One region of the Aliiroseovarius sp. PTFE2010 genome, then DNA from elsewhere that is predicted to be linked to it. Evidence: riboswitches for the same ligand, from Rfam matches in the RefSeq annotation. Region 1 holds a riboswitch; the other holds the start of a gene.
The links. Region 1 has a riboswitch for thiamine pyrophosphate ahead of thiM (hydroxyethylthiazole kinase). Riboswitches for the same ligand answer to the same signal wherever they lie in the genome.

Region 1 (3,410 bases):
TTCCTTGGCCCGCGCCCTGCCCTATATGCCCGCACATGAGCCAGAACCCGCCCGAGCTTCGCCCCGACCTCGCCCCCAAGGCCCGCTTCAACGATGCCCCCCGCCCCGGCCAACCCCGGATCGGCATGGTCAGCCTGGGCTGTCCCAAGGCGCTGGTCGACAGCGAACGCATCCTGACGCGCTTGCGCGCAGAAGGTTATGCGATCAGCCCGGACTACGCGGGCGCCGACGCGGTGATCGTGAATACCTGCGGGTTTCTGGACAGCGCCAAGGCCGAAAGCCTGGATGCGATCGGCGAAGCGCTATCCGAAAACGGCAAGGTGATCGTGACCGGCTGCCTTGGGGCAGAACCCGAATTCATCACCGGCGCGCACCCGTCGGTTCTGGCCGTCACCGGCCCGCACCAGTACGAACAGGTGCTGGACGCCGTACATGGCGCCGTGCCGCCAGATCCCGACCCCTATATCGATCTTCTGCCCGCCAGCGGCGTCAGCCTGACCCCGCGCCACTACAGCTATCTGAAAATATCCGAAGGCTGTAACCACAAGTGCAAGTTCTGCATCATCCCCGACATGCGCGGCCGCCTGGCCAGCCGCCCCGCCTTTGCCGTCCTGCGCGAGGCGGAAAAGCTGGTGGACAGCGGCGTGCGCGAATTGCTGGTGATCAGCCAGGACACCAGCGCCTACGGCGTGGATATCAAACACGCCGAAGATCGCGGACATCGCGCCCATATCACCGATCTGGCGCGCGATCTGGGCAGCCTGGGGGCCTGGGTACGCCTGCATTACGTCTACCCCTACCCACATGTGCGCCAGTTGATCCCGTTGATGGCCGATGGTCTGGTGCTGCCCTATCTGGACATCCCCTTTCAGCATGCGCACCCGGATGTGCTGAAACGCATGGCGCGCCCGGCTGCCAGCGCCCGCACGCTGGACGAAATCGCCGCATGGCGCGCCGCCTGTCCCGATATCACCCTGCGTTCGACCTTCATCGTCGGCTACCCCGGCGAAACCGACGATGAATTCCAGTACCTGCTGGACTGGATGGACAAGGCGCAATTGGACCGTGTCGGTTGTTTTCAATACGAAAACGTCGCCGGAGCGCGGTCGAACGCGCTGCCCGATCACGTGCCTGATGACGTCAAGCAAGACCGCTGGAACCGGTTCATGGAAAAAGCGCAGGCGATTTCAGAAGCGAAACTGGCTGCAAAGGTCGGCCAGCAGATGGATGTCATCGTCGACGATATCGACGGCGACGGCATCGCCACCTGCCGCACCAAGTCCGACGCCCCCGAAATTGACGGCAACCTGTTCATCGACGACGCCACCAGTGGGCTGTCGGTCGGCGATATCGTGACTGTCGAGGTTGACGAAGCAGGGGAATACGACCTGTGGGGGCGCATGGTCCGAGCGACATAACAGCGACATTGCGGTGCGCTCAACCGCGCGCGCCTGTCGCGCTCTGAGGTCTGTTCAGCCCGCTGTCCTGTGCGAAATGCGGCGCAACGGGCCTTGATACGGGGCCGGTTGGCGATGCCGTGTGGCGCGCCGTCAACACCGGCCATGGCTGGCCAGAGGCAGGGCCGGTGGATCAAAGCCTCAGCCGCGTTATTCCTATGAACAATGCCTTCGGGGCCGCCCCCTGGGCTGGCCGAAAAATTGGCCGATGGGCGAGCTGATCGACGCTGGTGGTGCCGGGCAAGGCAACGCCGCCCTTGGATCATCAGTGCCGCGCGCGGTTTTTGCATCGCGCAGATTTGGCCGTTTGACCCGCCTTGCCAATCAATCTATCAAAGCCCCACCAGGGGCGCCGAAAGGCTGAGACGTACCCTTTGAACCTGAACCAGATAATGCTGGCGGAGGGAGGTGCTACGTTGTGATTTTCTGCACGCGTTGTCCCCTTTTCCGTTTGAAAAGGAGACACAATGGCCCCTGCAGACCTGCTTGGCACATTGCGCAACGACAGCCCGTTGGTCCAATGCATCACGAACTACGTCGCCATGAATATCGCGGCAAATGTGGTGCTTGCGGCTGGCGCATCGCCGGCGATGGTGCATGCCGTCGACGAGATCGAGGATTTCACCCCCATCTGCGGCGCGCTTACGGTCAATATCGGCACGCTGTCGGCGCCTTGGGCCGCCAGCATTCTGGCCGCCGCCCGCACTGCCAATGACAACCAAATTCCCTGGGTTCTGGACCCCGTCGCGCATTTCATATCGGGCTACCGGAAGGACGTTGCACAGACTCTGCTTGCGTTGCGCCCGACCATCCTGCGCGGCAATGCGTCTGAAATCATGACCCTGGCCGGTGAAGCAGGCGCCGGCAAAGGCGCTGACAGCGGCGACAGCGTAAGCGACGCACAGAACGCGGCGCGGTCCATCGCCCAGACGCATGGATCCGTTGTCGTCGTGACCGGCCCGGTAGATTTTGTCACCGACGGGGCCCGGTCGGCCACGGTGACCGGTGGCTCGGATATCATGCCTATGGTGACGGCCCTAGGGTGTTCGCAAACAGCGTTGATGGGCGCCTACGCCGCCTGCGGCCCCGCGTTTGAGGCCGCCGTTTCCACGGCTGCGCATTTCAAGGTTGCCGGGTCCAGGGCGGCACAACACGCCAATGGACCGGGCAGTTTCCAGATGCATTTTCTGGATGCAATCAGCACAACGCAGCCCGGTGATTTGGCCGGCGTCATCCAATCATGACCGATCTGCGCCAAAAGTTGCGCCAACAGTTGCGGCTGTATTTGGTGACCGACACGCAGCTCTGCCGCGACGACGGGTTGGTCGAAACAGTGCGCCGGGCCGTGGCCGGGGGCGTCACTATGGTGCAATTGCGCGCCAAGGACGCGGCGACACGGGATCGGGTGCAAATGGCCATCGCGTTGAAAGACGCGCTGAGCGGAACAGGCGTTCCCCTGGTCGTCAACGATGACCTGGATGCGGCAATCGCGGCGGATGTCGATGGCGCCCATATCGGCCAAGGGGACATGGCGCCTGCCAAAGCGCGCGCATTGCTGGGGCCGGATAAATTCCTGGGCTTGTCGTGCGAAACCCAACAGACCGTGCAAGCCGCAGACCCGGGTCTGGTCGACTATCTGGGGCTGGGCCCGGTGTTTGGAACCGCGACCAAGACAGATCACAAAGCCCCCATCGGGTTTGACGGGTTGGCGCGCCTTGCGCAACTGACCGCTTTGCCCACCGTCGCGATCGGCGGGCTAAAGGCGATCCATCAAGCGCAGGTCCTGGCCAGCGGGGTGGACGGTCAGGCCGTGGTTTCGGCCATATGCGGGCAACCTGATCCCAAAGCCGCGGCACAACGTTTTACAGGCAAGGAGCAGTGATGATCGCCAATGTTCTCAGCATCGCGGGGTCGGACCCGTCGGGCGGCGCCGGCATTCAAGCCGACTTGAAA
Region 2 (3,410 bases), on a different contig from region 1:
ACACGGGCTTGATCACTTGGCACGGGACGCAACGGTGTGTCTCCATGCGCAGCAGGTCATTGCGCGCCCGGGAATTGGTCTGGCGCTGCCGGTGTTGCAAAGTCACGGCCCGGATGGTGAAATCGGCTTTGCGCCTTTTTCCACCAGCGGCATCGCGTGGGCCCGTGGGCATGTTCTTCAGCGCGCCGCCAAAGCAGATGTCGCCGATCTGCCAGAGATCGCGGCTACCTTGGGATTGGCAACGGCCTGTGTTTCAAACACGGCGTCGTTGCCTCGAAACTATGTCAAGCTAGAGGCCCGACATGGTGCGTTGACTGCCGCTATCGGCAAGAAAAACCCATACGAAGCGCAAGCATTCCTGCACCACTTGATTGAGCTGGCATCCTCGGAAGGCGTCGAAAAAGCCCGCGCTGAACTTGCAAAGCAAGCCCACGATTTCGGGTTCAAAGCAGGGTTTGACCAGGGGTTCGATGCCGGGTTCAAAGACGGTTGGGCCAAGGCACGGCGCCCCATTTGGCGGCGCCGTGCCTAGCCGATATTGCCGCGTGGGCCGTCGCCCACTTGCCCGCGGTGCAATAGCAGGTGATCCAGCACCACGCAGGCCATCATCGCTTCGCCCACGGGCACGGCCCGAATGCCAACGCAGGGATCGTGGCGCCCCTTGGTGATGATTTCTGTCGCGGTTCCTGACTTTGTGATGGTCTGGCGCGGCTTGAGGATCGACGACGTTGGCTTGACCGCAAAGCGCACGACAAGGTCCTGCCCGGTAGAAATGCCGCCCAGGATGCCGCCCGCGTGGTTCGACGAAAAGACGGGCTGCCCATCGTTCCCCAGAAAGATCTCGTCTGCATTCTGTTCGCCGGTAAGTTCAGCAGCGGCCATGCCTTCGCCTATTTCCACACCTTTCACCGCATTGATCGACATCATCGCAGCGGCCAGATCCGTATCCAGTTTGCCATAGATCGGTGCGCCCAGTCCGGCTGGAACGCCCGCTGCAATGACTTCGCAAACAGCGCCAACGGAATTGCCGGATTTGCGCAAGCCGTCCAGATACTCTGCCCAGTCCTGTGCCGCGTTGGCATCGGGCACCCAAAACGGGTTGTTTTCGATCTCGGACAAATCGATCGCGTCGCGATTGATCTTGTGTGGGCCCATTTGAACCATGTAGCCGACGATTTTCACCTGGGGGGCCAGCACACCCAACGCGGCGCGCGCGATGCCCCCGGCCGCGACACGTGCGGCTGTTTCGCGCGCTGACGACCGGCCACCTCCGCGCGGATCGCGAATACCGTATTTTTGCCAGTAGGTAATATCGGCATGTCCGGGACGAAACTTTTCCGCGATGTCTCCGTAGTCCTTGGATCGCTGGTCGGTGTTGCGGATCATCAATTGTATCGGGGTGCCGGTCGTCTGCCCTTCGTAGACACCGGACAGGATTTCGACCTGATCCGGTTCACGCCGTTGGGTCGTATACTTGGATGTACCGGGCTTGCGGCGATCCAGCCAATGCTGGAGCATGGGCTCATCGATTTCGACGCCGGGGGGGCAGCCGTCCACCGTCGCGCCAAGCGCCGGGCCGTGACTTTCGCCCCAGGTCGTGACCCGAAACAAATGCCCAAAGGTATTGATCGACATGGGTGCCCCCCTGAAAATTCCGATCTGATCTAGCGCATGCCAGCCACAAGAGCAATCCGACCGATTGCGCATCAAGCCACGCCGCACGCTGAATGCCCTGCGGGTACCGGTGCTGCGTCGCGGGGGTATCGCCTTGCAGCTTGGCTCGGGCCGCACTAGGTTTACGCCCACCTCGGGGTGCTGTCCTGTGCAGCTGAGATGCCTATCCGGCGAACCCGTTGAACCTGAACCGGCTAACACCGGCGGAGGGAAGGTGATTGGCCGTGCGCCGCCCTTGCTCCGCCCGCAATTTGGAAGGAGCGTTCCAATGAGAACCATCACTTTCGCTGCGGGTATTGCACTGATCGCCACCATGGCGCAGTCCGATACCCTGACCGTCTATGCGCCCGATTATTTCGGCTCGCAATGGGGGCCAGGCCCCGCGATCGAAGCGGCGTTCGAGACCAAGTGTGGCTGTGATCTGGAATATCTGACTGGCGATGTGATGCCACGTTTGGCGCTAGAAGGGCAAAACACAAAGGCCGATGTCGTGATCGGTCTGTCCCAGGATGAAACCGCGCGCGCGCGGGGCACCGGATTGTTCGCCCCGCACGGTGTGGACACCGCCCCGCTGACGTTGCCGGTCGATTGGACGGATACCGATTTCCTGCCGTTCGACTGGTCTTATGTGGCCTTTGTCTACGACAACACGAAAATGGATGGCCCGACTTCATTCGAAGCGCTTCTGAACCTGCCGGACGAAACACGCATTGTGATTCAGGACCCGCGCGCGTCGGTGTCCGGCCAGGCCCTGCTCATGTGGGTCAAGGCCCTGTACGCGGACGACGCGGCTGGCGCGTGGGAACGGTTGGCCCCCAAGATTCTGACCGTAACGAAAGGCTGGTCCGAGGCGTACGGTCTGTTCACTGACGGGGAAGCAGACATGGTTTTGTCCTTCACCACGTCGCCCGCTTATCACGTCATTGCCGAAGGAGACGAAACCAAGTCGGCCGCAATATTCGACGAGGGGCACTACCTGTATGTCGAACTGGCTGGGAAAATCGCCGGAACAGACAATCCGGACCTTGCCGATCAATTCATGGATTTCATCATGACGCCAGAATTCCAGACGATCATTCCGCAGGGCAACTGGTCATATCCGGCGGCGCTGGATCGCGCGCAATGGCCGCAAGGGTTCCAGGATTTGCCGATGCCGGACAAAGCGATCTTCTTCGACGAGACCAAGGTGTCCGAAGTCCGCAGCCAAGCGTTGGATGAATGGCGCGCCGCCCTGTCGCGATAACCGTTGCCAGCGCGGTTTCCGCCGCGCTGGTCCTGGGGTTGACCTTGGGCACCATCGGCGCCGTGGCCGCGCGCGCCGATGGATTTGCATTTAATCCTGCGGATTGGGGCGCCTTGTGGTTCACGGTTTGGCAGGCTTTGGTCTCAGCTTTGCTGTCTGTCGGCTTTGCTGTTCCGCTGGCCCGGGCGTTGGCGCGCAGGACATTTCCGGGCAGGCCCGGCCTGATCGCTGTCATGGGCGCACCATTCATTCTGCCCGTGATCGTGGCGGTTCTTGGGTTGCTTGCGGTGTTCGGGCGGGGCGGTTGGGCGAACGCCGCCCTGGGTGCGATGGGTCTGCCGCAAATATCGATCTACGGCATCGACGGTGTCTTACTGGCGCATGTGTTCTTCAACCTGCCCTTGGCGACGCGATTGATCCTGCAAGGCTGGGCCACGGTCCCGTCCGAGCATCTGCGGCTTTCGCAGACACTCAATTTCAGCGGCTATGATCG

Region 2: it holds a riboswitch for thiamine pyrophosphate, as region 1 does, so the genes downstream of both, ACP2AV_RS01770 (thiamine ABC transporter substrate-binding protein) here and thiM (hydroxyethylthiazole kinase) in region 1, are expected to answer to the same signal.

The regions. Positions count from the first base shown of each region.
Region 1 covers NZ_JBNFVY010000012.1:12,875-16,284, reverse strand. Annotated here, with positions in the region: gene rimO (30S ribosomal protein S12 methylthiotransferase RimO) at 36-1,418, shown strand; TPP riboswitch at 1,793-1,881, shown strand; gene thiM (hydroxyethylthiazole kinase) at 1,925-2,701, shown strand; gene thiE (thiamine phosphate synthase) at 2,698-3,339, shown strand; gene thiD (bifunctional hydroxymethylpyrimidine kinase/phosphomethylpyrimidine kinase) at 3,339-3,410, shown strand, end outside.
Region 2 covers NZ_JBNFVY010000001.1:362,904-366,313, forward strand. Annotated here, with positions in the region: gene ACP2AV_RS01760 (rhamnan synthesis F family protein) at 1-532, shown strand, start outside; gene aroC (chorismate synthase) at 529-1,635, opposite strand; TPP riboswitch at 1,799-1,903, shown strand; gene ACP2AV_RS01770 (thiamine ABC transporter substrate-binding protein) at 1,943-2,917, shown strand; gene ACP2AV_RS01775 (thiamine/thiamine pyrophosphate ABC transporter permease ThiP) at 2,893-3,410, shown strand, end outside.